DNA from 3 places in the Streptomyces sp. NPDC001903 genome. Region 2 is predicted to be linked to each of the others. Evidence: riboswitches for the same ligand, from Rfam matches in the RefSeq annotation. Region 2 holds a riboswitch; each other region holds the start of a gene.
What was found. Region 2 has a riboswitch for cobalamin ahead of cobN (cobaltochelatase subunit CobN). Riboswitches for the same ligand answer to the same signal wherever they lie in the genome.
Positions count from the first base shown of each region.

Region 1: another riboswitch for cobalamin. It lies ahead of metE (5-methyltetrahydropteroyltriglutamate--homocysteine S-methyltransferase); the one in region 2 lies ahead of cobN (cobaltochelatase subunit CobN).
Region 3: another riboswitch for cobalamin. It lies ahead of ACFYZS_RS02820 (energy-coupling factor ABC transporter permease); the one in region 2 lies ahead of cobN (cobaltochelatase subunit CobN).

Region 1 covers NZ_JBIASZ010000003.1:172,389-182,122, forward strand. The annotation lists gene aceB (malate synthase A) at 1-1,138, opposite strand, end outside; gene aceA (isocitrate lyase) at 1,267-2,556, opposite strand; gene ACFYZS_RS07525 (short-chain fatty acyl-CoA regulator family protein) at 2,928-4,352, shown strand; gene metE (5-methyltetrahydropteroyltriglutamate--homocysteine S-methyltransferase) at 4,430-6,754, opposite strand; cobalamin riboswitch at 6,940-7,095, opposite strand; gene ACFYZS_RS07535 (oleate hydratase) at 7,201-8,766, opposite strand; gene ACFYZS_RS07540 (subtilase-type protease inhibitor) at 9,252-9,677, shown strand.
Region 2 covers NZ_JBIASZ010000030.1:26,447-36,180, forward strand. The annotation lists gene ACFYZS_RS38485 (cobalt-precorrin-6A reductase) at 1-212, shown strand, start outside; gene ACFYZS_RS38490 (hypothetical protein) at 255-944, shown strand; gene ACFYZS_RS38495 (precorrin-2 C(20)-methyltransferase) at 966-2,477, opposite strand; gene ACFYZS_RS38500 (precorrin-8X methylmutase) at 2,474-3,121, opposite strand; gene cobG (precorrin-3B synthase) at 3,118-4,434, opposite strand; cobalamin riboswitch at 4,573-4,710, shown strand; gene cobN (cobaltochelatase subunit CobN) at 4,743-8,351, shown strand; gene ACFYZS_RS38515 (germacradienol/geosmin synthase) at 8,593-9,734, shown strand, end outside.
Region 3 covers NZ_JBIASZ010000001.1:602,629-612,362, reverse strand. The annotation lists gene ACFYZS_RS02835 (hypothetical protein) at 36-341, shown strand; gene ACFYZS_RS02830 (SsgA family sporulation/cell division regulator) at 539-946, shown strand; gene ACFYZS_RS02825 (hypothetical protein) at 1,064-1,564, shown strand; cobalamin riboswitch at 1,635-1,859, shown strand; gene ACFYZS_RS02820 (energy-coupling factor ABC transporter permease) at 1,888-2,589, shown strand; gene ACFYZS_RS02815 (energy-coupling factor ABC transporter substrate-binding protein) at 2,595-2,975, shown strand; gene cbiQ (cobalt ECF transporter T component CbiQ) at 2,979-3,728, shown strand; gene ACFYZS_RS02805 (energy-coupling factor ABC transporter ATP-binding protein) at 3,725-4,546, shown strand; gene ACFYZS_RS02800 (PadR family transcriptional regulator) at 4,584-5,129, shown strand; gene ACFYZS_RS02795 (EF-hand domain-containing protein) at 5,194-5,406, opposite strand; gene ACFYZS_RS02790 (YncE family protein) at 5,486-6,682, opposite strand; gene ACFYZS_RS02785 (polysaccharide deacetylase family protein) at 6,679-7,458, opposite strand; gene ACFYZS_RS02780 (ATP-binding protein) at 7,860-8,363, opposite strand; gene ACFYZS_RS02775 (enoyl-CoA hydratase/isomerase family protein) at 8,607-9,374, opposite strand; gene ACFYZS_RS02770 (Ig-like domain-containing protein) at 9,461-9,734, opposite strand, start outside.

The DNA.
Region 1 (9,734 bases), on a different contig from region 2:
CGAAGACCGCGCGGCAGACGGGCACCAGGCCGGGGTGGGCGACCCAGGAGCCGTCGAAGCCGTCCTCGGCCTCGCGTTCCTTGTCGAGCCGGACCTTGGCGAGGGCGGCAGCGCCTGCCGCCGCGTCCTTGCCCGGGACGTGGGCGGCCATGCCGCCGATGGCGTGGGCGCCGCGCCGGTGGCAGGTGCGGACGAGGAGTTCGGTGTACGCCTGCATGAACGGCGCCGTCATGGTGACCTTGGCGCGGTCCGGGAGCTGGAAGTCCGTGCGGTGGCCGAAGGTCTTGATGAGGCTGAAGAGGTAGTCCCACCGGCCCGCGTTGAGGCCGGCGCTGTGCTCGCGCAGTTCGTGGAGGATCTCCTCCATCTCGAACGCGGCGGTGATCGTCTCGATCAGGACCGTGGCGCGGACCGTGCCGCGGGGGATGCCGAGGAGTTCCTGGGCGAGCAGGAAGACGTCGTTCCAGAGGCGGGCCTCGTACCGGTTCTCCAGCTTGGGGAGGTAGAAGTACGGGCCGTGGCCGGCGTCGATCTGCCGCTGCGCGCAGTGGAAGAAGTAGAGGCCGAAGTCGACCAGCGAGGCGGGGACGGGCCGGCCGTCGATCTCCAGGTGCTCTTCGAGGAGGTGCCAGCCGCGCGGGCGGACCATGATGGTCGCGAGCTGCCCGCCGAGGCGGTACTCCTTGCCCTCCGGGGTGGTGAAGTCGATGCGCCGTTCGATGACGTCGAGCAGGGTGAGCTGGCCCTCGATGACGTTGTCCCAGGTGGGGGAGGTGGCGTCCTCGAAATCGGCCATCCAGACCTTGGCGCCGGAGTTGAGCGCGTTCACGGCCATCCGCCGGTTCGGCGGGCCCGTGATCTCGACCCGCCGGTCGGTGAGCCCCGGTGCCGGGGGCGCCACCCGCCAGTCGGGGTCGGTGCGGACGGCGTGGGTGGCGAGCGGGAAATCGAGCGGGGTGCCGCCGGCGAGGTGGCCCGAGCGGCGCCGTCGCTCCTTGAGGATCTCCAGGCGGCGGTCCGCGAACGCGGCGTCGAGCAGGCCGATGAACTCCAGGGCCCCGGGGGTCAGGATCTCTTCGTGGCGGTCGCCCGGCGTTCCGAGGACCTCGACGCGGCGGGTGGGTGCGTGGGTGGACATGCGGGTCTCCTCCGGGAGAGGGCGGGGCAGGACGGAGGCGGGTCTCCGGCCCTCGGGGATCACGGGACGACGCGGGCCGGGCGGGGTGCCCGGGTGGTGCGTACGCGGGCACCCCGCCCCGAGGCGGCCTAGTGGAACTGCTCCTCCTCGGTGGAGCCGGCGAGCGCGGTCGTGGACGAGGCCGGGTTGACGGCGGTGGAGACCAGGTCGAAGTAGCCGGTGCCGACCTCGCGCTGGTGCCTGACCGCGGTGAAGCCCTGCGCCTGTGCGGCGAATTCGCGCTCCTGGAGGTCCACGTACGCGGTCATGCCGTGCTCGGCGTAGCCGCGGGCGAGGTCGAACATGCCGTGGTTGAGGGAGTGGAAGCCGGCGAGGGTGATGAACTGGAAGCGGTAGCCCATGGCGCCCAGCTCACGCTGGAACTTGGCGATCTGGTCGTCGTCCAGGGCCGCCTTCCAGTTGAAGGAGGGCGAGCAGTTGTAGGCCAGCATGTGGTCCGGGTACCGCGCGTGGATCGCCTCGGCGAACTCGCGGGCCTGCTCCAGGTCCGGGGTGCCGGTCTCCACCCAGATCAGGTCGGCGTACGGGGCGTACGCGAGGCCGCGGGCGATGACCGGGGCCATGCCGCCCCGGACGCGGTGGAAGCCCTCCGCGGTGCGCTCACCGGTGCAGAACTCGGCGTCGCGCTCGTCGACATCGCTGGTCAGCAGGGTGGCCGCGAGCGCGTCGGTACGGGCGATGATCAGCGTCGGGGTGTCCGCGATGTCCGCGGCCAGGCGGGCCGCGTTCAGCGTACGGATGTGCTGCGCGGTGGGGACGAGGACCTTGCCGCCAAGGTGGCCGCACTTCTTCTCGGAGGCGAGCTGGTCCTCGTAGTGGATGCCGGCCGCGCCCGCCGCGATCATCGCCTTGGTGAGTTCGAAGGCGTTCAGCGGACCGCCGAAGCCGGCCTCGGCGTCGGCGACGATCGGGGCGAGCCAGTCCGTCGTGTCGGTGCCGCCCTCGGCGGTGGCGATCTGGTCGGCGCGCAGCAGCGCGTTGTTGATCCGGCGGACCACCTGGGGAACGGAGTTGACCGGGTAGAGGCTCTGGTCCGGGTAGGTGTGACCGGCCTGGTTGGCGTCGGCGGCCACCTGCCAGCCCGAGAGGTAGATCGCCTGGAGCCCGGCCCGGACCTGCTGGACGGCCTGGCCGCCGGTGAGGGCGCCGAGCGCGTGGACGTAGTCCCGCTCGTGGAGCTGTCGCCACAGGCGCTCGGCGCCGCGCCGGGCCAGGGTGTGCTCCTCGCGGACGCTGCCCGACAGGCGGACCACGTCCTCGGCGGAGTACGTCCGCTCGATGCCGGCCCAGCGCGGGTCGCTCGCCCAGCGCTCGGCGAGGTCCGCTGCCGCCGCCGTCGTGTTCGTCGTGTCTGCCATGACCGTCACCGTCTCCATGAGTCGCTTGGGAAAGCCCCCGCACGTCATAGGTGCGAAGTGTTGGCACCAGGTGCCATGAATGAGATCGCGGCCCGCCGTTCCTCGTGTGGAACGAGCTGAGCAATGTTGCCGCACCACGCGGTGGAGCCTGCCGGGATTGCCGATATCAGGGCGTGAATCGGGTCCTGTTGGTTCCATCCGTGCCGCCTGGTCCGGCGGGCCGCAGGACGACTCTCGCAGTGACACCCAGTGCCATCAATCCTGGACGCGTGCTAAGTTCTGCGCATCTTCCCGCGCAGTTTTGCCAAGGATGCGAAGGCCGTCCGATGCGGCTCTGCGCGCAGGCGGCTCCGCAGCACCACGGAGGTTCGGTGAGCAAGACGTACGCGGGCGCGCGGCTGCGCAGGCTGCGCGAGGAACGGCGGATGAGCCAGGCCGATCTGGCCCGGGTGCTCGCGATCTCGCCCAGCTACCTGAACCAGATGGAGCACGACTCCCGCCCGCTCACCGTTCCCGTGCTGCTGCGGCTGACGGAGGCCTTCGGGGTCGATCCGGGCTTCTTCTCGGAGCGGGACACCAGCCGGCTCGTCGCGGACCTGCGCGAGGCGTTGGCCGGGGAGGTCGCCGAGGCCCGGGTCTCCGCCTCCGACCTCGCCGAGCTGGCCTCGCGGATGCCGGCGGTCGCCCGGGTGCTGCTGGACCTCGGCCGGCGGTCCCAGCTGCTGGCCGAGAGCCTGGCCGGGACGCAGGACGGGCGCGACGCGGTACCGGGTGCCGGTGGCGCCGCGGGAGCCGTGCCGCGCTCCCCGCACGAGGAGATCAGGGAGTTCTTCTACCGGCGCCAGAACTACCTCCACGACACCGACTCGGCCGCCGAGGAACTGGCCCGCGCGATCCGGATCCGCCCCGGCGAGGTGGTGCGGGTCCTGTCCGCGCGGCTCGCCGACGCGCACGGGGTGCGGGTGAGCGCCGACTGCGACCGGCTGCACCACTACGACGAACGGGGCCGGACGCTGCACCTGTCCGCCCGGCTGCGGCCGGGGCAGCAGGCCTTCCGGATGGCGACGCAGCTCGCCCTGCTGGAGCACGCCGACGAGCTCGACCGGTGCGCGTCGCAGGACTTCCCGGCCGGGTCCACCGCACACGGCCTGGCCCGGATCGGCATCGCCAACTACTTCGCCGCCGCGCTGATCCTCCCGTACCGCGCCTTCCACAGCGCCGCCGAGGAATTCCGCTACGACATCGAGCGGCTCACCGACCGGTTCGGACTGGGGTACGAGACGGTCTGCCACCGCCTGAGCACCCTCCAACGACCCATGCTGCGCGGGGTTCCGTTCTCCTTCGTGCGCGTGGACCGTGCCGGGAACATGTCCAAACGGCAGTCCGCGACGGGGTTCCACTTCTCCCGGGCGGGCGGCACCTGCCCGCTGTGGAACATCTACGAGGCCTTCGCCGCCCCGGGCCGGATCCACGTCCAGGTCGCCGCCATGCCCGACGGGCAGCGCCACCTGTGGACCGCCCGCGCCGTCACCCGGCACCGCGGCGGCTGGGGGGAACCGGGCAAGACCTTCGCGATCGGGCTGGGCTGCGAGATCCGGCACGCCTCGCGGCTCGTCTACTCCGACGGCCTCGACCTGGACAACACCTCGGCCGACACGCCCATCGGCATGGGCTGCCGGCTGTGCGAACGCCTGGACTGCCCGCAGCGCGCGGTACCGCCGCTGGGGCGTCCGCTCGCCGTCGACGAGAACTCCAGCACGTTCGTCCCGTACCAGGTCGCCGACCGCGCGCAGTGAGCCGCGGCCTCCCCCCTCAGAAGCCCTCCCGGGCCCGGGTCGGACGCCCGGCGGGCGTCCGACCCGGGACTCCTGCGTCAGGAGTTGTCGGCCGTGAGCTCCGCGCGCACGGCACGCGCGGCCGCGACGAGGTTCTCCAACGAGGCTCGGGTCTCGGGCCAGCCGCGGGTCTTCAGCCCGCAGTCCGGGTTGACCCAGAGCCGTTCGGCGGGGATGGCCGCGAGCCCCTTGCGGAGCAGGGCGGCGGCTTCCCCGGTGCTCGGGACGCGCGGGGAGTGGATGTCCCAGACGCCCGGTCCGGCCTCACGCGGGTAGCCGTGCCGGGCCAGTTCGCCGGCGACCTGCATGTGGGAGCGGGCCGCCTCCAGGCTGATGACGTCGGCATCGAGGTCGTCGATGGCCCGGACGATGTCGCCGAACTCCGCGTAGCACATGTGCGTGTGGATCTGGGTGTCCGGCCGGACACCGCTGGTGCTGAGCCGGAAGGACTCGGTGGCCCAGGCGAGGTACTCCGCGTGGTCGGCCGCGCGCAGCGGCAGGGTCTCCCGGAGGGCGGGTTCGTCGACCTGGATGACCGAAGTGCCCGCGGCTTCGAGGTCGTCGACCTCGTCGCGCAGGGCGAGGGCCACCTGGCGGGCGGTGTCCCCGAGGGGCTGGTCGTCCCGTACGAAGGACCAGGCGAGCATCGTGACCGGGCCGGTCAGCATGCCCTTGACGGGCTTGGCCGTCTGTGACCGGGCGTACGTGGTCCAGCGCACGGTCATCGGCTCCGGGCGGGAGACGTCCCCGGCCAGGACCGGGGGCCGGACGTAGCGGGTGCCGTACGACTGGACCCAGCCGTGCCGGGTGGCCAGGTAGCCGGTGAGCCGCTCCGCGAAGTACTGCACCATGTCGTTTCGTTCGGGCTCACCGTGCACCAGGACGTCGATGCCGGTCTTCTCCTGGAAGGCGAGCACCTCGCGGATCTCGTCCTTGATCCGCTCCTCGTAGCCCGCGGCGTCGAGGCGGCCCGCCCGCAGGTCGGCGCGCGCGGTGCGCAGCTCGTCCGTCTGGGGGAAGGAGCCGATGGTCGTCGTCGGCAGCAGGGGCAGCCCGAGGAGGGCGCGCTGGGCCGCGGTCCGCTGCGCGTAGGGCTGCGAGCGCCGCGCGTCGGCATCGGTGATCGCGGCGGTACGGGCGCGCACGGCGGGGTCGTGGGTGATGGCGGAGGCGGCCCGGGAGGCCAGGTCGGCGCGGTTGGCGGCGAGTTCGGCGGCGATGGCGTCGGTTCCCTGGGCGAGTCCGCGGGCCAGGGTGGCGATCTCGGAGGTCTTCTGGCGGGCGAAGGCGAGCCAGCGGCGGATCTGCGGGTCGATGTCGCGTTCGGCGCTCGCGTCGAGCGGGACGTGCAGGAGGGAGCAGGACGCGGCGACGTCCACCCGGGCGGCGAGGCCCAAGAGGGTGGCGAGGGTGGTCAGGGACTTCTGGTGGTCGTTGATCCAGATGTTGCGGCCGTCGACCACTCCGGCGACCAGGCGCTTGCCGGGCAGTCCGCCGACCGCGGCGAGGTCCGCGAGGTTCGCGGCGCCGCCGCCGGTGAAGTCGAGGGCGAGGCCTTCGACGGGCGCCGCGGCCAGCACCGGGAGGGCGTCCCCGAGCCGGTCGAAGTACGAGGCGACGAGCACCTTGGGCCGGTCGGCCGGCGCGCCGAGCTCGCGGTAGGCGCGGGCGGCGGCGTTCAGGTCGGCCGGGGTGCGGTCCTGGACCAGGGCGGGCTCGTCCAGCTGCACCCATTCGGCGCCGGCGGCGCGCAGGTCGGCGAGGACCCGGGCATAGACGGGCAGCAGCCGGTCGAGCAGGGTCAGCGGCTGGAAGTCGGCGGCCACGCCGGGGGCGGGCTTGGCCAGGAGGAGGTAGGTGACGGGGCCGACGAGGACCGGGCGGGCCGGGTGCCCGAGCGCGAGGGCCTCGCGCAGTTCGGCGACCTGCTTCGTGGAATCGGCGGTGAAGACGGTGTCCGGGCCGAGCTCGGGGACCAGGTAGTGGTAGTTCGTGTCGAACCACTTGGTCATTTCGAGCGGGGCGACGTCCTGGGTGCCGCGGGCCATCGCGAAGTAGCCGCCGAGGGCGTCGGCGGCGACCGCCGCGCGGTGCCGCTCGGGGACGGCGCCGACCATGACACTGGTGTCCAGGACGTGGTCGTAGTACGAGAAGTCGCCGGTCGGAACCTCGGTGATGCCGGCGTCGGCCAGCTGCCGCCAGTTCGAACGGCGCAGGCCGGCCGCGGTCTCCCGGAGGGCGTCTGCGCTGACGCGGCCCTTCCAGTAGCCCTCGACGGCCTTCTTCAGTTCGCGGCCCCGGCCCTGGCGGGGGTAGCCGTACACGGTGGCTCGTGCTGCCGCGGCTGCGGGCTTCGCTGTCACGGAACTCTCCTTCGCGAGATGTGTCCTGAACACCCCGGTGGGGGACGCGGACGCGAAGGAACGACAGAGCGCGCGGAGCACGCCGCGGGGGAAACACCGCAGGTGCCGCTCGCCGTGTACGCCGACCCGCCCACGAGGTCACCGGGATTTCCGCACGGGGAATCGTCCGCGTGCGGGCAACGGGCAGGTCTTCGGACTCGCGGGCACGCCGGCCTCTGTCGAGGCGGACACCTACTGGCCGTCGCTTCCCAGGACCGTTGTCCGGTCCCAGTGCGTATGACGGCGGTCGTTCCCGCTCACCGCTGCGGGGCAGTCCCGGATTCCCACCGGGTTCCCTCTTACGACGCATCCCGCCTGGCGGACGGGGCGAACCAGCTGCACCGGCCACCCTAGGGGGCGTGATCGCTCCCCGGCGAGCCGCGTCCGCGATGCGGACGCCCGGAGGATCAGTGCCGGTGCATGGTGTGCAGGGCTTCGAGCAGGACCTTGGGGTCGTGGCCGCCCTTGTGGACCGGCGGGGGCTGCCGGTCCAGGCCGAGCAGTCGCGCCACGGCGGTCCAGGCGGTGCGCACCGAGTACTCGACGGTGAACACCACGTCGTCGGGGACTTCGGCGTACTGGCCGATGAAGGCCAGGTTGGTGGATCCCTCGGGGACGACTTCGGGTCGGTCGCCGGCCTTGCGGACCAGGAACTGGCTGGTGATGTACGGCATCAGGGCCGGCCGTACGACGGACGACTCGAGGATCTGCTCGCTCTGCGCGAGGCGCAGGTGCCCCAGCACCTCGGTCAGCATCTCGCGGCCCGTGCACTCGGCCATCGTCTTGCCCACGTGGTCGCCGGGCGCGTCCGGGAACAGCGCGTAGCCCCACCAGACGTAGGTGTCCTCGGGCTGTTCGTGGAAGTGCGGCTGGTGGTTGAGGACGATGGTGAGGAGCCAGGCCGAGTCCTTGAAGGTGATCAGCCCGCCCTTGCCGGCCTCGCTGCCGGAGAACTCCTCCATGGCCTTGAAGAAGGTCGGGTCCTTGGTGGTTACGGTGAAGGACCCCCAGGTGGAGTCCTTGACGCAGGAGTCGAACACCGAGGGGTCGCCGAGGTGCGGGCGCTTGGCCGCCAGGGCGTGCCACAGGCGCCACGAGGCGTCGGGGCCGGAGGTGTCCGCCACGGCGGCGGTGTCGGTGGATCCGAGGGTCGAGTTCGCGGTCATCGAACCGTTGGTGACGAACACCAGGTCTTCGGCGGCGACGGGGATCCGCTCGGTCCTGCCGTCGCGCGTACAGGTGAGGGAGGTGACGGTGATGCCCTCGCCTTCGGCCAACTCGGCGTCGGTGACCGTGGTGTTCATCGAGAAGGTGACACCTTCGCCCCGCAGCCAGGCCTGGAGCGGGCGCACGATCGAGTCGTACTGGTTGAAGCGGGTGCGGTAGATCCCGGACATGGTGTCGAAGGTCTTGAACAGGTGGACGAACCGGTTGAGGTAGCGCCGGAACTCGATCGCCGAATGCCAGGGCTCGAAGGCGAAGGTCGTGCACCACATGTACCAGAAGTTGGTGGTGAAGAACTCCGGGGCGAAGCAGTCGGAGATGCGCTTGCCGTCGAGGCGCGACTCGGGGGTCGCCACGCACGCGACCAGGTCGAGCCGGTCGCGCTCGGAGAAGCCCATGGAACGGGTGTCGACGCGGCGGCCGGCGCCGTCGACGAGGCGGGCCTTGTCGTTCCAGGCGAAGTCCTCGTGGAAGGCGAAGGTGTCCTCGGTGACCGAGACGTCCGGCGCGTCCAGCGAGGGGATCGAGCGCAGCAGGTCGTAGGTGCACTCGAAGTGCAGCTCGAACATCCGCCCGCCGCGCATGGTGTAGCCGGTCTCCGGATCGCCCGCCGCGTCGAGGCTTCCGCCGGTGCGGTTGCCGGCCTCCAGGACGGTGATGTCCCCGCCCGCGAACCCGCCCTCCCGGATCAGCAGCGCCGCCGCCGACAGGGAAGCGATGCCCGCACCCACGAGATAGGCCTTGGCCACGACGCGTCTCCGCTCGCCGGGGGCCGCGTGTCGGCCCCGGTCGGCCGCGCGATCACCCCCGCCAGCCCACCACCCGCCGCGGGGCGGTCGCAATCCGGGTGCGCCATTGGGGAGGCGCCGGTGGTTCCGCGGCCCGCCGGCCTTCGTCCCGGACGGCGGCGAGGCGGATCCGCGGGTGGCACCGCATCGATCCGGTCACCCTGGTGGGACGTCCGGTGAACCGTGAGTGGCCGCCACCTGGGCAGGAGGTACGGGAGGCGGCGTCACGCCGGTCGATGCGGCGCGCCCTCGCACGGCGTGGGCCTGCGGGCACCCGGCCCGAGCTGGGCGAACTCACCTCGCTTAACCGATATCCGAACGAACTGTCCGTAAATCGACCGCCGATGTGCGGCAAGCCTTCATGTCTGGCAGGCTCGGCCCAAGTTGAGCGCTACATGAAAGCCGTAGCTGGTCAAATCACCTTCGAATCGAAAGAGAGTCTTCTCATGCGTCACCGCTTAGCCACCGTCTCCGCCGCCGCTCTCCTCTGTCTCGCCGGCGCCACGGGTGTGGCGGAGGCGAGCCCCGAGAGCCTGTACGCCCCCTCCGCGATGGTCTTCACCATCACCCAGGGGGACGACGCCGCCACCGGTACGGTCCTGCGGGCGACCACCCTCAGCTGCGCCTACGCCGCCGAGGGCACGCACCCCGCCCCCCGGGCCGCGTGCGACGCCCTCAACGCCACCGGCGGCGAGTTCAACCGCCTGCTGGCCGCGCCGAACCCGGACCGGGCCTGCCCGATGCACTACGACCCCGTCACCGTCACCGCGGACGGCGTGTGGCGCGGGGCCCACGTCGCGTGGAAGCACACCTTCTCCAACGCCTGTGCCATGTCCGCGACCCTGAACGGCAACCCGGTCTACGCGTTCTGACGCCACCGGGTCGTGGCGCCCGTACGCCGGCGCCCGCCGCAGGCGCCGCCGCCCCCG
Region 2 (9,734 bases):
TGGACGGCGAGCGGGAGCTGCTCGCCCGGCACCGGATCGACGTGCTGGTCACCAAGGACAGCGGCGGCTCCGCCACCGCCCCCAAGCTGACCGCGGCCCGTGAGGCCGGCATCCCGGTCCTGGTGGTCCGCCGTCCCCCGGTCCCGGAGGGAGTCACGGCGGCGGAGTCCGTGTCGGCGGCCCTGGAGTGGCTCGCGGCGGCCCCGGCCTGACCCGCCCGACGGTTGTCAGTGGGTGGTCCTACCCTCACCGGTATGAGCCCCACCACCTTGCTGATCCACGACGGCTCCGCCGCACCCCATGCCCCGGTCACCCGTATCGGAGGCCTGCCGCTGGCTCCCGCCGGCAGCGAGTGGCCCACGTGCACGGCCTGTTCCGGGCCGCTCGGGTTCATCGCGCAGCTGGTCCTCGACGGCGGGCGCGGGGTCCTCGCCGTCTTCATGTGCGCGAACGCCCCGGGCACGTGCGCGGAGTGGAGTGCGACGGCCGGCGGCAACAGGGCGTACCTCTTCCCGCCGGACGGGCTGGTTCCCGTACCGCTGCCCGCGCTCCCCGCCGCCGAGGCCGACGGGAGCGACGAGGACGACGGGGACGACGGGGACGACGACAGCGACGAGGACGACGAGGACGTCCGGCAGCTCGGGGCGGTCCGCACCGTCGAGCGCGTCACGGTGGACGAGCCGGAGTACCGGCTCGCCGCCAAGGCCTGGTCAGAGCGGAGCGGGCGCCCCGCGAACGAGGCGCTCGGCCGGCTCGGCGGCACCCCCGACTGGCTCCAGTACGACGAGACGCCCGACTGCACGGGCTGCGGCGCCCCGATGGAGTTCATCGCCCAGCTGGAGGAGGGTCCCGACCCCCTCACCGCTCCCAACTTCGGCTCCGGCAGAGCCTATGCGCACGTCTGCGCACCTTGCGGGCGGGCGGCGTTCCTCTGGCAGTGCTGAGAACGCCGCCCGGCCCGGCGGTCAGGCCTCCGGATAGCGGCGCGGGGTCCACGTCACGCGGGAGCCGTCCGGGCGCTCGGTGACCTGGGTCTGCGAGGAGCCGATCAGCAGGATCGTGCGCATGTCCACCTCGGAGGGCTCCAGTTCGCCGAGCGCGAGGACGCGGACCGACTGCTCCGGGCCGCCCACGTCCCGGGCGACGACCACCGGGGTCTGCTCCGAACGCAGCTCCAGCAGCAGCTCCTTGGCCTGGGCGACCTGCCAGGTCCGGCTGCGCGAGCCCGGGTTGTACAGGGCGAGCACCAGGTCCGCCGCCGCGGCGGCGCGCAGCCGCTCCGCGATGACCTCCCACGGCTTGAGCCGGTCCGAGAGGGAGATGGTGGCGTAGTCGTGGCCGAGCGGGGCCCCGGCCGCGGCGGCTGCCGCGTTGGCGGCGGTCACCCCCGGCAGGACCCGTACGGGCACGTCCTTGTACTCGGGCTGCCCGGCGACCTCCAGGACGGCGGTGGCCATGGCGAAGACGCCCGGGTCGCCGCCGGAGACCACGGCCACGCGCTTGCCGCGGCGGGCCAGGTCGAGCGCGAACTCGGCGCGCTCCGACTCCACCTTGTTGTCGGAGCCGTGCCGGACCTGCCCCGGCTTGGCGGGGACCCGGTCCAGGTACGTGGTGTACCCGACGAGCACCTCGGCGTCGGCCAGCGCCCGCCGCGTCTCGGGGGTGAGCCAGAGCGGCCCGGCCGGGCCGGTGCCGACGACCACGACCTCGCCGGGGCCGGACGGCACGCTGCCCGGATTGCCGATGCGGCTGGGCACGACGGCGACGGCGAAGTACGGGACGCTGTCGGGGTCGGTGTCGGCGAGGACGCCGGTCCGCTCCCCCTCCATGGTGGCGCGCTCCACGTACCGGGCCTCCGCGAGGCGGCCGCTGCCCTCCATGGCCCGGCGCACGGCGGGGAAGGTGCGGCCGAGCTTCATCACGACGGCGGAGTCGGTGGCGGCGAGGCGGGCGGTGAGCTCCTCCTCGGGCAGGGTGCCGGGCAGGATCGTCAGCACCTCCTCGCCCTCGACGAGCGGGGTGCCCAGGCGGGCCGCGGCGGCGCTGACCGAGGTCACGCCGGGGATCACCTCGGCCTCGTAGCGGTCGGCGAGCCGCTTGTGCATGTGCATGTACGAGCCGTAGAAGAGCGGGTCGCCCTCGGCGAGCACGGCGACGGTCCGCCCGGCGTCCAGGTGCGCGGCCAGCCGGGCGGCGGAGGCCTCGTAGAACTCCTCCATCGCGCCCTGGTAGCCGCCGGGGTGGTCGGTGGTCTCGGTGGTGACCGGGTAGACCAGCGGCTCCTCGACGTGGTCGGCGCGCAGGTGCTTCGCGGCGATCGAGCGGGCGATCGAGCGGCCGTGGCGGGCGCTGTGGTACGCGACGACATCGGCCTCGGCGATGACCTCGACGGCCCGCAGGGTCATGAGGGAAGGGTCGCCGGGGCCGAGCCCGACGCCGTACAGCTTTCCGGTACCGGTGCCGGCTGCGGTGCTCATTCTTCCTCGCTCGCGATCGCGTTGACGGCGGCGGCCGCGATGGCGCTGCCGCCGCGCCGGCCGCGCACGATCAGGTGGTCGAGCCCGGAGGCGTGGGCGGCGAGCGCGTCCTTGGACTCGGCGGCGCCGATGAAGCCGACCGGGACGCCGATGACGGCGGCGGGGCGCGGGGCGCCCTCCTCGATCATCTCCAACAGCCGGAACAGGGCGGTCGGCGCGTTGCCGACGGCGATCACGGAGCCTTCCAGCAGGCCGCGGTCGCGCCAGACCTCGAGGGCGGCGGCGCTGCGCGTGGTGCCCATCTTGGCGGCGAGGGCCGGGACGGCCGGGTCGGACAGGGTGCAGATCACCTCGTTGTCCACGGGCAGCCGCTTGCGGGTGACACCGCTGGCGACCATCTGCACGTCGCAGAGGATCGGCGCGCCGGCGTGCAGCGCGGCCCGCGCGCGGAGCACGACGTCCGGGGTGTAGCCGAGGTCCTGGGGCAGGTCGGTCATTCCGCAGGCGTGGATCATGCGCACCGCGACCTGGGCGACGGAGGCGGGCAGCCCGGAGAGGTCCGCCTCGGCGCGGATCGTGGCAAAGGACTGGCGGTAGATCGCCGCGCCGTCCTTCTCGTACTCGAACACTGTGTACTCGCTCATTTCTTCGCTGCGTCGTGGGAGGTGGTACGGCGTACGGCCGCGAGGGCCGCGGGAAGTTCGGAGGCCGGGACGCCCCGGAGCGGGGCGCGGCCGGTCGCGGTCAGGTCGTACCCGTCGGCGGTGGCGACCACGTCGGCCCAGGCGGTGCCGCGGGGGTGCCCGCACCGGCGTTCGCAGCCGGACCAGTGCACGGGCAGCGGGCGGGTGCCCGGTGCCGCCTGCACCACGACGGCGCGCGCGTCGGCGCGTACGTCCGCGCGGGATTTCGCGCAACCCGGCTTCCCGGTACAGGCGGTGACGGACCGCCAGGGATCGCCGGGAGCGGTCACGAGCCCGGCCGCGGCGAGCTCGGCGAGCGCGCCCGCGGCGGCTCCGGCGGGCAGGCCGGGGACGACGATCCCGCGCCAAGGGGTCAGGCGGAGCCGGCCCGTGAGCCCGGCCAGCCGGCGCCACTGGGCGGTGGTGAGGCGGCCCAGCGGCGCGAACACGCTGAGCGCGGCGGCGCCTTCGGGGCCCTCGACCACACCCGGCTCGGGGGGCGGTCCGCTCGGGGCGGCGCGGTCCCGTACGACGGCGGCCGGGATACCGGAGGCGGCGAGTCGTGCAGCCAACTCCTCGGAAAGCATGGCCTGTTCGGCAGGAAGCTCCGACACCCGCCAGGCCCGGGTACCGGCCCGGCGGACGGCGTCCAGGAAGTACCCGGCGGCCGCGAGCGCGGCCCGCGGACCGTCGGCGGCGGCCACCAGCAGGGCGTCCGCCGGGTCGGCCGTCCACAGCAGGGCCCGGTCCCCGTCCCCGGCGGCGGCCAGGTTCACATCGGCGTCGAGCGAGGTGACGTCCCCGCGGCCGTCGTCGAGGGCGAACAGGAAGCGCCCGGACAGCCCGGCCGCCGGCGCGCTCGCGCACAGCAGCCGGTCCAGCTCCGCCACCCAGGGCGCGACGTCGGGCAGCGCCCGCCGGTCCAGGCCCGTCAGCGGCGAGGCGACGATGTTGCGGACCCGCTCGTGGGTGGGCGCGGGCAGCAGCCCGGCCCGTACGAGCACGCCCTGCAGCTCGCCCCCGCAGCTCGCACCGAGCCCGCGCAGCTGCGCGTTGCCCCGCGAGGTGAGGTCGATGTGCCCGTCGCCGAGCCGGTCCGCCGCATCGGCCAGGAGCAGGGCCGCGCCCGCGTCGAGCATCCCGCCGGGTATCCGGATCCGGGCCAGGTGCCCGTCGTCCGCCGCGTGCAGCCGCAGCGCACCGGGGCAGGCGTCACCGCGGTCACGTATGACCGGTTCGTCCCGCGATGCGGCGGAAGGGGGCTGGGGCGGCATGGCGGCGAGCATACCCACGATTGCCCGACCCCGGCCTGTGTCCGTCACCACCCGCCCCCGCGCCCCACCCTCCGCCCGACCTGCCCCGATCCGCTCCGCGGGCGTCGGACACCCCCACTCCCGGCCAGGGAGAACGCCACCTAAGATGACCACCGGCGGAGCCACGTGGCCCGCTGGGAGGAAGCCCGGTGCGAATCCGGCGCGGTCCCGCCACTGTGAACCCGCGGAGCGATCCGCCGGGTGAGTCAGGAACTCCCGCTGTCCTCACTGCCCGGGGCGCGGAAACCCCGAGGAAGGCATGCCGCCGCATGATCCTGCTGCTGTCGACGTCCGACACCGATCTGCTCAGCGCCCGCGCCGCGGACGGCCCCGTGCCGTACCGGTTCGCGAACCCCTCCCGCCTTCCCCTCGAAGACCTCCCCGCCCTGCTCGACGGCGTCGACCTGGTCGTCGTACGCCTCCTCGGCGGGCTGCGCGCCTGGCAGGACGGGCTCGACCTGCTCCTGGCGCCGACCCAGACCCGCCCGGTGGTCGTCCTCACCGGCGAACAGGCCCCGGACGCCCAGCTGATGGAGGCCTCGACGGTCCCGATCGGCATCGCCGCCGAGGCGCACGGCTACCTCGCCCACGGCGGCCCCGCCAACCTCGACCAGCTGGCCCGCTTCCTGTCCGACACCGTGCTGCTCACCGGCCACGGCTTCGAGCCGCCCGCCGCGGCGCCCACCTGGGGCCCGCTGGAGCGCACCCCGGTGCGCCCGTACGGCCCGCGCATCGCCGTGCTGTACTACCGCGCCCACCAGATGAGCGGCAACACCGCCTTCGTGCACGCGCTGTGCGACGCCATCGTGGAGACCGGCGGGACGCCCGTACCGCTGTACGTGTCCTCCCTGCGCAGCCCGGAGCCGGAGCTGATCGCCGAACTGGAGTCGGCGGACGCGATCGTCACCACGGTGCTCGCGGCCGGCGGCACCAAGCCCGCCACCGCCTCGGCCGGCGGGGACGACGAGTCCTGGGACGCGGGCGCGCTCGCCGCCCTCGGCGTGCCGATCCTGCAGGCCCTGTGCCTGACCGGCTCGCGCAGCGCCTGGGAGGAGAACGACGAGGGCCTGTCCCCGCTCGACGCCGCGACGCAGGTCGCCGTGCCCGAGTTCGACGGCCGCCTGATCACGGTCCCGTTCTCCTTCAAGGAGCTCGACGAGGACGGACTGCCCTCGTACGTGGCCGATCCCGAGCGCGCCGCCCGCGTCGCCGGCATCGCCGTGCGGCACGCCCGGCTGCGGCACATCGAGCGCCGCGACAAGAAGATCGCGCTCGTCCTGTCCGCGTACCCGACCAAGCACTCCCGCATCGGCAACGCGGTCGGCCTCGACACCCCGGCCAGCGCCGTGGAGCTGCTGCGCACGCTCATCGCGGGCGGTTACGACTTCGGCCCCGTCGAGGAGATCCCGGGCCTGGTCTCGGGCGACGGCGACGAGCTGATCCGCGCCCTGATCGAGGCCGGCGGCCACGACCAGGACTGGCTGACCGAGGAGCAGCTGGCCCGCAACCCGGTCCGGATCCCCGCGGCCGACTACAAGCGGTGGTTCGCCGAGCTCCCCGCCGAGCTGCGGGGCAGCGTCGAGGAGCACTGGGGCGAGGCCCCGGGCAACATGTTCGTGGACCGCTCGGCCAACCCGGAGGGCGACATCGTCCTCGCGGCGCTGCGCCGCGGGAACCTGCTCATCCTGATCCAGCCGCCGCGCGGCTTCGGCGAGAACCCGATCGCGATCTACCACGACCCGGACCTGCCGCCCTCGCACCACTACCTGGCCGCGTACCGCTGGATCCAGGCGAGCGCGCAGGACGGCGGCTTCGGCGCCGACGCGATGATCCACCTGGGCAAGCACGGCAACCTGGAGTGGCTGCCGGGCAAGAACGCCGGCCTGTCGGCGGCCTGCGCGCCCGACGCGGCGCTCGGCGACCTGCCGCTGATCTACCCGTTCCTGGTCAACGACCCGGGCGAGGGCACCCAGGCCAAGCGCCGCGTGCACGCGACGCTGGTCGACCACCTGGTGCCCCCGATGGCGCGCGCGGAGTCGTACGGCGACATCGCACGCCTGGAGCAGCACCTGGACGAGTACGCGCAGATCTCCGCGATGGACCCGGCGAAGCTTCCGGCGATCCGCGCACAGATCTGGACGCTGATCCAGGCCGCGAAGCTCCACCACGACCTGGGGCTGGAGGAGCGTCCGGACGACGACGGATTCGACGACTTCCTGCTGCACGTCGACGGCTGGCTGTGCGAGGTCAAGGACGCCCAGATCCGCGACGGTCTGCACGTCCTGGGCGGCGCTCCGACCGGCGACGCCCGGGTCAACCTGGTCCTCGCGATCCTGCGCGCCCGCCAGATCTGGGGCGGCACGACGGCCCTGCCCGGCCTGCGCGAGGCGCTCGGCCTGGACGAGTCCGCGGCCACCCGGACGACCGCCGACGAGGCGGAGGAGGCGGCCCGCGCGCTGGTCCAGGCGATGGAGGACGCCGACTGGGCGCCGGAGGCGGTGGCCACGGTCGCCGCGGACCACTCCGCGGACGTCGCGGCGGTCCTGGACTTCGCGGCCCGCGAGGTCGTCCCGCGCCTGGCCGGCACGACGGACGAGATCGCGCACGTGGTGAGCGCGCTGGACGGCGCCTTCGTCCCGGCGGGTCCCTCGGGCTCCCCCCTCCGCGGCCTGGTCAACGTCCTGCCCACGGGCCGGAACTTCTACTCCGTCGACCCGAAGGCCGTCCCCTCCCGCCTCGCGTGGGAGACGGGCCAGGCACTGGCCGACTCGCTCCTCACCCGCTACCGCACGGACAACGGCGAGTGGCCGGCCTCCGTCGGCCTGTCGCTGTGGGGCACGAGCGCGATGCGCACCTCCGGCGACGACGTCGCCGAGGCCCTCGCCCTGCTGGGCGTCCGCCCGGTCTGGGACGAGGCCTCGCGCCGCGTCACCGGCCTGGAGCCGATCCCGCTCGACGAGCTGGGCCGCCCCCGCATCGACGTGACCCTGCGCATCTCGGGCTTCTTCCGCGACGCCTTCCCGCACGTCATCGGCCTGCTGGACGACGCGGTACGACTGGCGGCGGGGCTGGACGAGCCCGCGCAGGAGAACTTCGTCCGGGCCCACGCGCAGGCCGACCTGGCCGTCCACGGTGACGAGCGCCGCGCGACCACCCGTATCTTCGGCTCGCGCCCGGGCACGTACGGCGCCGGCATCCTCCAGCTGATCGACTCCCGCGACTGGCGTACGGACGCCGACCTCGCGGAGGTCTACACGGTCTGGGGCGGCTACGCGTACGGCCGCGGCCTGGAGGGCCGGGCGGCGCGCGAGGAGATGGAGACGGCGTACAAGCGGATCACGGTGGCCGCGAAGAACACGGACACCCGCGAGCACGACATCGCCGACTCGGACGACTACTTCCAGTACCACGGCGGCATGGTGGCCACGGTCCGCGCGCTGCGGGGCACGGCCCCGGAGGCGTACATCGGCGACTCGACCCGCCCGGAGACGGTCAAGACCCGCACGCTGGTGGAGGAGACGTCCCGCGTCTTCCGCGCCCGCGTGGTGAACCCGAAGTGGATCGAGGCGATGCGCCGCCACGGCTACAAGGGCGCCTTCGAGCTGGCCGCGACGGTGGACTACCTCTTCGGCTACGACGCCACGACGGGCGTGGTGGCGGACTGGATGTACGACAAGCTGACGGAGACGTACGTCCTGGACCCGACCAACCGCGCCTTCCTGGAGGAGGCCAACCCCTGGGCCCTGCACGGCATCGCGGAACGCCTCCTGGAGGCCGAGTCCCGCGGCATGTGGGAGAAGCCGGACCCCCGGATCCTCGAATCCCTGCGCCAGGTCTACCTGGACACGGAAGGCAACCTCGAGGCCGATTCGGAGTAGTCCGCTCCGCGGCGCCCGCACCTGCCGAGCCGTCCTCCTCGCCCCCGCCGTGGGCGAGGAGGACGGCTTTTGCCGTGCGCGTATCCCCCACGAGGCACCTGCGGCCCAAAACGGCTCGCGCGTCACCTGAAGCGGTGAACTCCTCCTTGTCCCGGCGGCGAAAGGGGTAGGGCCCTGCTGATCTCGTGCGGGGGGCCGCAGGCAAGGGCCCCCGCGCCCCGGACGAAAGGTCCAGCCCGCCGTGACACAGCCGTTTCAACTGCCGGATTTCTACGTGCCGTATCCGGCGCGCCTCAATCCCCACCTGGAGACCGCGCGAGCGCACACCAAGCGGTGGGCCCGCGGCTTCGGGATGCTGGAGGGGTCCGGCGTCTGGGACGAGCGGGACCTCGACTCGCACGACTACGCGCTGCTGTGCTCCTACACCCACCCCGACTGCGGCGCCGACGCGCTCGATCTGGTCACCGACTGGTACGTGTGGGTCTTCTTCTTCGACGATCACTTCCTGGAGGTCTACAAGCGCACCCAGGACCGCGAGGGCGCCAAGAAGTACCTCGACGGGCTGGCCGCCTTCATGCCGATGGACCTCGCCGACGGGTTCCCCGAACCGACGAACCCGGTCGAGGCGGGCCTGAAGGACCTGTGGTCGCGGACCGTGCCCGCGATGTCCATGGACTGGAGGGAACGGTTCTCCGAGTCCACGCGGAACCTCCTCGACGAGTCGATGTGGGAGCTCCACAACATCAACATCGGCCGGGTGGCCAACCCGCTCGAATACATCGAGATGCGCCGCAAGGTCGGCGGCGCCCCCTGGTCCGCCGGGCTGGTCGAGTACGTCTGCGCCGAGGTGCCGGCGCGCGTCGCGCACGCGCGCCCGCTCGAAGTGCTCCGCGACGCCTTCTCCGACGCGGTGCACATCCGCAACGACATCTTCAGCTACCAGCGCGAGGTGGAGCAGGAGGGCGAACTCTCCAACGCCGTCCTGGTCCTGGAGACCTTCCTGGACTGCACCACCCAGGAGGCCGCCGACCTGTCGAACGACCTGCTGACCTCGCGGCTCCAGCAGTTCGAGTACACGGCCCTCGCCGAGGTCCCCGCGCTCGCCGCCCGGCACGGCCTCGACCCCGTCGAGATGGCGTCCGTACTCGCCTACGCGAAGGGCCTGCAGGACTGGCAGTCCGGCGGCCACGAATGGCACATGGTCTCCAGCCGCTACATGAACCAGGAGGCCGGGGGCGGCGCGGCGGCCGCCCCGCTCACGCTGCCCTTCCTGCCCACCGGACCGGGCACCGCCGCCCTCGACCTGCGCTCGCTCCTCGTCCCCCGGGCCATGGAGCTGCGCCGGCGCAGCTTCACGCACGTGCCGTTCCGCAAGGTGGGCCC
Region 3 (9,734 bases), on a different contig from region 2:
GACCGCAGCCTTTTTGTGTACTGGAGGACTTCATCATGGCAAGCAACCGCAGCATCCGCGTCCTGGCGGCTGTCGCAGCGCTCCCCTTCGCCGTCGCGCTCTTCACGGGCACGGCCCAGGCCGACAACGGAGCCGGTGCGGGCGTCTCGTCCAACGCCGCCGTCGGGGAGATCCTCGGCAGCGGGGTCGCGGGCGGCAACCTCGGCAACTCCTCCACCACCCAGCAGATCGCCACGGGCTCCGGGGCGTCCAACCAGGGCAACGGCGCCCAGGCCAACGGCGCCGGCTTCACCGCCATCGGGCAGTCCAACGACTCGTTCGTGTTCAACCCCGTCCCGTAGCGGACCGGTCACGCTGTGGCCCGCCCTCCCCCCGGAGGGCGGGCCCTTCGCGTTCCCCCTCCCCTTCCTGTGAGAAGAGGGGCCCAGCGGCCCCCGCGGTCGGGACCTTCGGCCCGCGGGCGCGGCCGGAGGGTGGGCTAGCTTGCCCGAGAGGGCCGCGAGCGCCCCGGCGGGGACACGAGAGAGAGGCGCAGCGCATGGACGGCATCGAGTACCGCGTCCTCCCGCTCCGGCTGGAGGCCGCGCCCGAGCCCGTGCCGGTGTGCGGGGCCTTCACCTACCGCCGCGACCGGCCCTACGAGCTGGCGCTCGACTTCCGGGGCGCCGGGATGCACCTGGCGCACTGGGTGTTCTCCCGGGACCTGCTGCTCGACGGGGAGACCCGCGCGACGGGCGAGGGGGACGTCCGGGTGTGGCCGCGCTGGCAGGGCGGGGAACCGCGGGTCTTCCTCGCCTTCACCAACGGTGCGCAGAGCTGCGTGGTGTCCGCCCGGGCGAAGGACGTACGGGTGCTGTGCCGGCGGCTGGTCGCGCTGGTGCCGCGGGGCGAGGAGCGGCGGCACTACGACCTCGACGCCGAGCTGAGCACCCTCCTGCCCCGGTAGAGCCCCATCTGAGAGGCTTTCTTTTGGTTTGGTGCGTTTTGGGTGCAACCATGAGCCTGCCGGGAGCGTCCTCGGCAGTGACACCGGTCCCCGTCTCCGAAGAATCAGGGGGACGTCATGAACCACCTCCGCCACCGGCGGCTCGTGGCCCTCGCCACAGGTGCGCTGCTCACCGCCGGGATCACCCTCGCCGCGCCGGCCTCCGCCGCCGTCCGGCCCACGCCGCTCGTCGTGAACGCCCGCTGGGGCGGACACTGCACGTACGACCGCATCGTCATCGACCTGCGGGGGTACGTCCCCCAGGCCACGGTCACCCGCGTTCCCCGGCTGGTCCACGACGGGTCCGGCGCGCCGGTCCCGCTGGCCGGGAAGCACTTCCTCCAGATCCGACTGCACCCCGCCGAGGCGCACGACCGCGCGGGCGACAGCACGTACCGCGGACCGAAGCTGGTCAAGATCCATCTGCCGCGACTGAAGGGCCTCGCCCTGACCGGCGACTTCGAGGGGTACGTGACCTTCGGCGCCGCCTTCGACGGCAAGCCCTCCTACCGCTCCTTCACACTGCACGCGCCCGAGCGGTTCGTGCTGGACGTCGCGCACCGCGACGTGTGCCGCTGAGGGCCGGGCGGGCGGGCGCCCCCGGGCGCCCCGGCGTGCGCGCCGGGTTGGTACAGGTCCGTCCGTCCGACTAGGGTCAACGGGCCTTGGTGTTCGGGAAACCGGTGGGAAACCGGTGCGGCCCTCGCCACTGTGAACGGGAAGTCCGGCTCCACTCTCCCCCAGACTCCGTCCGGGAGGTGCCCCCATCGGGAAGCCACTGGGCGGAGCGGAAGGATCCGCGCCGCCCGGGAAGGCGGAGCCAGGGCATCAGCACCCGTGAGCCAGGAGACCGGCCGGGGCGCGTTGTCCATCCACGAGGTGCTGGAGAGGTCTCCCCACTCATGCATATAGCCGAGGGGTTCCTACCCCCTTTGCACGCGGTCGCCTGGGGCGCCGCGTCCGCTCCCTTCGTCGTCCACGGTGTCCGCGCCCTCACCCGTGAGGTGAAGGCGAACCCGGAGAGCACGCTGCTGCTCGGCGCGTCCGGAGCGTTCACTTTCGTCCTGTCCGCCTTGAAGATCCCTTCCGTGACGGGCAGTTGCTCGCACCCCACCGGGACCGGACTCGGGGCCATCCTGTTCCGGCCGCCGATCATGGCGGTGCTCGGCACGATCACCCTGCTCTTCCAGGCACTGCTGCTGGCGCACGGCGGGCTGACCACCCTCGGCGCGAACGTCTTCTCGATGGCGATCGCCGGGCCGTGGGCCGGGTACGGGGTCTACCTGCTGCTGAAGCGCTTCGACGTCCCCCTGATGGTGACCGTCTTCTTCGGCGCCTTCTTCGCCGACCTGGTCACCTACTGCGTGACCTCCGTGCAGCTGGCGCTGGCCTTCCCGGACCCGGCTTCCGGGTTCCCGGGCGCGCTCGCGAAGTTCGGGGGCATCTTCGCCGTGACCCAGATCCCGCTCGCGGTGAGCGAGGGGCTGCTGACGGTGCTCGTGATGCGGCTGCTGATGCAGTCGAGCAAGTCGGACCTGGTCCGGCTGGGCGTGGCGAAGCTGAGCGGGCGCGGCGGGCAGAGCGAGCGGAAGGCGGCGGTCTGATGGGGATGAGCCGGAACGCGAAGATCAACTCCCTGCTGCTGCTCCTGGTGGCGGCGCTGGCGGTACTGCCGATCGCGCTCGGGATGGGCGAGGGCAAGGAGGAGCCGTTCACGGGCGCCGACGCGCAGGCGGAGTCGGCGATCACCGAGCTGAAGCCGGACTACGAGCCGTGGTTCTCGCCGCTGTACGAACCCCCCTCCGGGGAGGTGGAGTCGGCCCTGTTCGCCCTCCAGGCGGCGCTGGGCGCGGGCGTGCTCGCGTACTACTTCGGCGTCCGCAAGGGCCGCCGCCAGGGCGCTGCGCTCGCCGCCGCCGCGGGCCCTGCGGACACCGCCGGGGCGTCCGCTGCCGCCGGGGCGGCCGACACGGCCGCCGCGGAGTCGTAGGCGGTGCTGCCGATCGACGTGGCCGCGCACGGGAGCCGGTGGCGGCGCCGGCATCCGCTGGAGAAGGCCCTGCTGGGGCTCGGGCTGACGGTCACGGCCGTGTGCCTGCCGCCCTGGCCCGGCGGGCCGCTGGTCGCCGCCGCCACGCTCGCCGTGCTGCTCGGCCCGGCCGGCGTGGCCGGGCGGCAGCTGTGGCGGGCCTTCAGGATCCCGCTGGGCTTCTGCTTCACCGGCGCGCTGCCGCTGCTGGTCGCCGTCGGCGGGCCGGCCGGGTTCGTCTCGCTCGCGCCCGACGGCCCCCGGCATGCGGCGGAGCTGCTGCTGCGGACCTCGGCGGCCTCCCTCGGCGTGCTGCTGTTCGCCTTCACCACGCCCGTCTCGGACGTGCTGCCCCGGCTGGTCCGGGCCGGGGTCCCGGCGCCGGTGGTGGACGTGGCCCTGGTCATGTACCGCATCGGCTTCCTGCTGCTGGACTCGATGGCCCAGGTACGGCGCGCCCAGGCGGCCCGGCTGGGCCAGTCCGGGCGGGCGGCGGTATGGCGTTCGCTCGCCGGGCTCGCCGCGACCTCCTTCGTACGGGCCTTCGATCGCGCGGCGCGGCTCCAGGACGGCCTGGCCGGGCGCGGCTACAACGGCGCGCTGCGGGTCCTCGTACCCGAGGCGGCCCTGTCCTGGCGGTTCCTGGCGGCCTCGGGGGCACTGCTGGCGGCCCTGATCACCCTGACCCTCACCCTGAAGGGGCTCTACCTGTGAACCCGTTGGTGGAACTGGCCGGCGCCGGCTACGCGTACGAGGACGGACCCGCGGTCCTGGCCGACGTGGACTTCTCCATCGCCGAGGGCCGGGCGCTGGTCCTGCTGGGCCGCAACGGCAGCGGCAAGACCACGCTGATGCGGCTGCTGAGCGGGGGCCTGCGGCCCGGCTCGGGCGCGCTGCGCCTCGACGGCGCGGCGGTCTCGTACGACCGGGCGGGGCTGATCCGCCTGCGCACGGCGGTGCAGCTGGTGGTCCAGGACCCGGACGACCAGCTGTTCGCGGCCTCGGTGGAGCAGGACGTCTCCTTCGGCCCGATGAACCTGGGGCTGGCGGCGGAGGAGGTGCGCGCCCGCGTGGACTCGGCGCTCGCCGCGCTGGACATCACGGCGCTGCGGGACCGGCCGACGCACCTGCTCTCGTACGGCCAGCGCAAGCGCGCGGCGATCGCGGGGGCGGTGGCGATGGCTCCGCGGGTGCTGATCCTGGACGAGCCGACGGCGGGGCTCGACCCGGACGGGCAGGAGCGCCTGCTGGACGTCCTGGCCCGGCTGCGCGCGGCCGGCACCACGGTGGTCATGGCCACGCACGACGTGGACCTGGCGGTCCGCTGGGCCGACGACGCGGCGGTCCTGACCCCGTCGGGCATCCGCACGGGCCCGGCGCAGACCCTCCTGTCGGATCCGGAGCTCCTGGCCGCGGCCGGTCTGCGCCAGGCCTGGTCCCCGGCGGTGACGGCCCTCCTGCGCGCCCACGCCCTGCTGCCCCCGCACGCCCCGGGCCCGAAGACCCCGGAGGCCCTGGCCGCTTGGCGGTAGCCGTGTCCGCGGCCCGCCGCATCCCTAGGATGGCGGCATGTCGCTGCCGCACGCCATCCTCACCGCCCTGATGGAGAAGCCCTCGTCGGGGCTGGAGCTGACGCGGCGGTTCGACAAGTCGATCGGGTACTTCTGGTCCGCGACGCACCAGCAGATCTACCGCGAGCTCGGGCGGCTGGAGGAGGCCGGACTGATCCGGGCGCTGCCCAGCGAGGTGCCCGTACGGGGGCAGAAGAAGCAGTACGAGGTCCTGGACGCGGGCAGCGCCGAGCTCGCGCGGTGGGTCGGCGAGCGCCAGGACCCGAAGGCCGTCCGGGATCCGCTGCTGCTGCGGATCCGGGCCGCGGCCGTGGTGGGGCCGCAGGGGCTGGCCGCGGAGCTGCGGCGCCATCTGGAGCTGCACCGGCGGCAGCTGGCGGTCTACGAGGCCATCGAGGAGAAGGACTTCCCGCCGGGGCGGGACTCCGAGGAGGACCGGCTGCGCCGGCTCGTCCTGCACGGCGGCACCGGCCTCGAGACGTTCTGGCTGCGCTGGCTGGAGGAGGCCCTGGCCGAGGTCGAGGACATGGAGGACACGGCCTGAGCGGCGCGCAGCCCCCGCCCGCCCGGCAGGAGGGCGGTGCGGGGGCTGCGCGGGGCCGGCTGGCCTACTTGTTCAGGGCGGCCCAGAACTCGTCGAAGCTCATGCGGCCGTCGCCGTTCGCGTCCTTGGCGGCGATCACGGCGTCCGCGACGGAGCCGGTGACGAACGCGTCGCCCATCGCCTTCATGGCCGCGCTGTACTCGTCCGCCGTGACGAAGCCGTCACCGTCCGCGTCGAACTTGCCGAACGTCGCCCGCGCGCTCTCGATGTCAGCCACTGGGATCCACCCCTTCTCGGTGCTTGTTGACCGGCCAAGGGTAGCTGCACTCCTGCGCTGCTCCGTCCGTGGGCCGCGTCTAGCGGAAGATGCCCGTGTGGCCGAGCGAGTAGCGGCCCGGCTGCGGGTAGACGGCCAGGCCGTGGGGGCCGCCGCCCACCGGGATCTTGGCGAGCTGCTGCCCGGTCGCCGTGTCGATCGCGTAGACCTCGGAGTTGTAGCGGCCCGACAGCCACAGCACCTTCCCGTCGGCGGAGACGCCGCCCATGTCAGGGCTGCCGCCGTTCGGCAGCTCCCACTTCTTCGTGAGCCTGTTCTGCTTGAAGTCGAAGACGGAGATGCTGCCCTCGCCCCGGTTGGAGATGTACATCTCCCTGGAGTCGCGGCTCACGTACAGGCCGTGCGTGCCCTTCCCGGTGGGCAGCAGCTTGGGGATGTCGAACTTGTCCCCGCTGAGCACCCACATGCCGTCCGCCATCATGTCGGCGACGTAGAAGGTCTTCCCGTCCGGGGAGACCTTCACGTCCTGCGGCATCGCGCCCTCGAACGGCAGCTTCTGCTGGCCGACGACCTCCATCCGCTCGGTGTCGACCTTGAGCAGCTCGCCGGAGAACTCGCAGCTCACGATGAAGTACCGGCCGTCGGCGGAGAAGTCCGCGTGGTTGACCCCGAAGCAGGTCACCGGGACGGTCTTCACCCGGTTCATCGTGTGCGGGTCGCGGAAGACCAGCTCGCGGTCCATGGAGGCCATCACGACGGCGTACTTGCCGTTCGGCGTGAAGTACAGGTTGTACGGGTCGTGCACCTCGACCGGCTCGCCCGCCTCGCCCGTGGCCGGGTTGATCGGGGTGAGCGTGTGGCCGCGGTTGTTGTTGACCCACAGGGTCTTCATGTCCCAGGACGGGACCACGTGCTGGGGCTGGATCCCGACCGGGATGGTGTCGATGACCTTGTAGGTCTTCGGGTCGATGACGGACACCGTGTTGGAGGTGGTGTTCGGCACGTAGACCCGCGAGGGGAAGCCCCTGACCAGCGGCGAGAGGTTGTTCGGCCGGTCGGCCGCGTACACGTCCTTCGGGTCGAGGAGCGGCGGCATGCCGGCCAGGCCGGGCGGTACGGCCGGGACGGCCTTGACGGGGGCGGGCTGCCGGGCCGCGGCCGCGGAGCCGAGCGCCTCGGCGGGCTCCTTGTCGGCCGATCCGCAGCCGGCCAGGGCGGCGAGGACCAGACCGGCGAGCAGCACGGTGGCCTTCCGGGGAAGGCGGGTGGTCGTCATGAGGTCAGCAGCTCCGTGGTGGTCACCGCGCGCAGCTTGCGGCGCGCGAGTTCTTCGAGGAGGGGCGGCATCGCGTCGACCGTGTCCGCGTAGCCGAAGTGCAGGCTCACCACCGATCCGCCGTGGATCGTCCCGGTGACGGTGCGGATGACGGCCGCGGCGCCGGGCGAGGTGAAGTCGAGGGAGTCCACGTCGTACGAGAGGACGTGCGGGTAGCCCGCCCGCCGGGCCAGCTCCTTGACGAGCGGGGTGGCGTACTGGGTCTGGGAGGGCCGGAACCAGGTGCCGATGGAGCCGGTGAGCCGCTTGAGCCGCTGGGCGCAGCCGGTGATCTCGGCGTAGGCCTCCGCCTCGGGCATGTCGTTGATCGCGAGGTGGCGCTGGGTGTGGTTGCCGAGCTCGTGGCCGCCGTCCAGGACCCGGCGGGCCATGTCCGGGTGGGCGTCGAGCCAGCTGCCGATCGCCAGTACGGTGACCCGCGCGCCCGCCCTTTCCGCCTCGGCGAGCACGGCCCGGGCGATGGCGGGGTCCCCGTTGCCGTGGAAGGTGAGGGCGACCCGGGGGCGGTCGCGCGGACCGTGCGCGATCTCGTCGGGCTGGCCGGGGAACCGGCGCGGGGCGGCCGCAGCCCGGACGGGGGCGGGCTTCGCCGAGGCCGGCTCGGCGGGCGGCCCGGCGGGCGTACGGGCGTCCGTGCCGCACGCGGCGGTGAGGGCGCCGACGGCGGCCGCGGCCCCGGCACGGAGGGCGGATCGGCGGTCCGGGTAGCAGAGCACCTGCCCATTTAAGAGGCGGATGCCACGGAAGGTAACGATTGACCCATTTCGGGACTTTCGTCGGAGTGCATCCGAACGAGGGGGTGTCCGGTATTCGATCAATGAATCACACGGAGCGATGGATAGTTATTCATTGATTGCGAGGTGAGTGGCCCACCTCACCTAGGATTTAACCCGAAACTCTTAGTATTTGCACACTTATGTCCAGGTTGGGACTTTTGGCGTTTGGTCGCCCGTCTGCCATAGTCGGAATCACGGCTTCCCCCATTGACCCGAGCGAAGTCGCCACGCCGAGGATCACACCCCCTTCGATCCTCGGCGCACCCATGAAGCCCCCACGACGCCCCACCACGGCGACCGGGGGCTTCAGGCATTCCGGGGCGGGTGCCCGCACGGGGCGGTCAGCGGTCGGCGACCCGCATCTCGAACCAGGTGATCTTGCCGCGCGGCAGCAGGTCGGCGCCCCAGCGGTCGGAGAGCTTGTCGACGAGGAAGAGCCCCCGCCCGGTGGTGTCCAGCTCGTGCACCGGCATCAGGCAGGGCAGTCCGCGCGAGGGGTCGCGCACCTCGACCCGGATCCAGCCGCGGCGCCGGTGCATCCGTAAGCCGAACGACCGGGCGCCGGTGTGCCGCACCGCGTTGCCGACGAGCTCGGAGACCAGCAGGACGGTGTGCTCGGAAACCTGCGGGGAGAAGCCCCAGAAACGGATCACCACGTACTGGGTGAGCCGGCGGGCCTCGCTCGCCGACTCCGGCATGGACGGCAGGTTCACTTCCGCCTCGGCCGGATTGCCGTACAACTCCAGCGCCTTGAGGCCCTGTTCGTCCTCAAGAGCCGCCGTCGGCCGCACGGCGGAAGCGCTGCTGCGCTGCCGCGGCTGTTCCACACCCTCCAGGCCCGCCATGAACCCATCATGGACGGCCGATACGCCCGCCCGGGCCGTTCCTTAGGAAAACACCCCCCGGAATCATCGATTCCAAGGGGGCGTTCCGTCATATGCGCGGGGCAACCGGAGAGCCGTGGGACCACCCTGATCTGCGGCGACCCACCACTCCCGGAAGATCATCCGGAGTGGATCTCCACGGGTTCTTAAGGCTGCCTTAAGGCCTGGCTAATCCACCCCTAGGGAGGACCAACCGCCCTCCTGCTAGACGAACTTCGCCTTGCCGGGGCCCTCCTCGACGAAGCTGCGCATGCCGCGCTCACGGTCCTCGGTGGCGAACAGGCCCGCGAACCAGTTGCGTTCGATGGTCAGGCCGGTGTCGATGTCCGCCTCCAGGCCCGCGTCCACGCACTCCTTGGCGGCGCGCAGCGCGATCGCCGGACCCTGCGCCAGCTTGGCGGCCCAGGCGTGCGCCTGCTCGTACACCTCGGCGGCGGGCACCACCCGGTCCACGAGGCCGAGGGCGAGCGCCTCGTCGGCCTTGACCATGCGGCCGGTGAAGATGAGGTCCTTGGCCTTGGACGGGCCGATCAGGCGGGACAGCCGCTGGGTGCCGCCGGCGCCCGGGATCAGGCCGAGCAGGATCTCGGGCTGGCCGAGCTTCGCGTTGTCGGCTGCGATCCGGTAGTCGGCGCACAGCGCGAGCTCGCAACCGCCGCCGAGGGCGTAGCCGGTGACGGCGGCGACGACCGGCTTGGGGATGCGCGCCACTGCGGTGAACGCGTCCTGGAGCGCGCGGGACCGGGCGACCATCGCCGCGTGGTCCATCGTCTGCATCTCCTTGATGTCCGCGCCCGCCGCGAACACCTTCTCGCCGCCGTAGATGATCACCGCGCGCACGTCGGCCCGGTCGGTGGCCTCCACCGCGAGCTCGCGCAGCCGGTCCTGGGTGGCGATGTCCAGGGCGTTCATGGGCGGGCGGTCCAGGCGGAGGGTGCCGACGCCTTCGGAGACTTCGAGAGAGAGGGTCATACGCGAAAGGTTAGCGGCGGTTAACGGGGAATGGCCCGGTGCCGTGGGTCACAGCACCGGGCCACTCGACTACGTACGGGGGAGGACTACTTGATCCACTCCGCCCAGTCCATGTTCCAGCCGTTGAGGCCGTTGTCCGGGGCGATCTGCTTGTCCTTGGAGTTCTTCACGATGACGACGTCGCCGACCAGCGACTCGTTGAAGAACCATGCGGCGGGCTGGTTGCCGTCACCCGCGCCGCGGACGTCCTTGAGGCCCACGCAGCCGTGGCTGACGTTCTCGGAGCCGAACGTGCCCGAGGAGGCCCAGTAGTTGCCGTGCACGAAGGTGCCGGACTGCGACAGGCGCATGGCGTGCGGG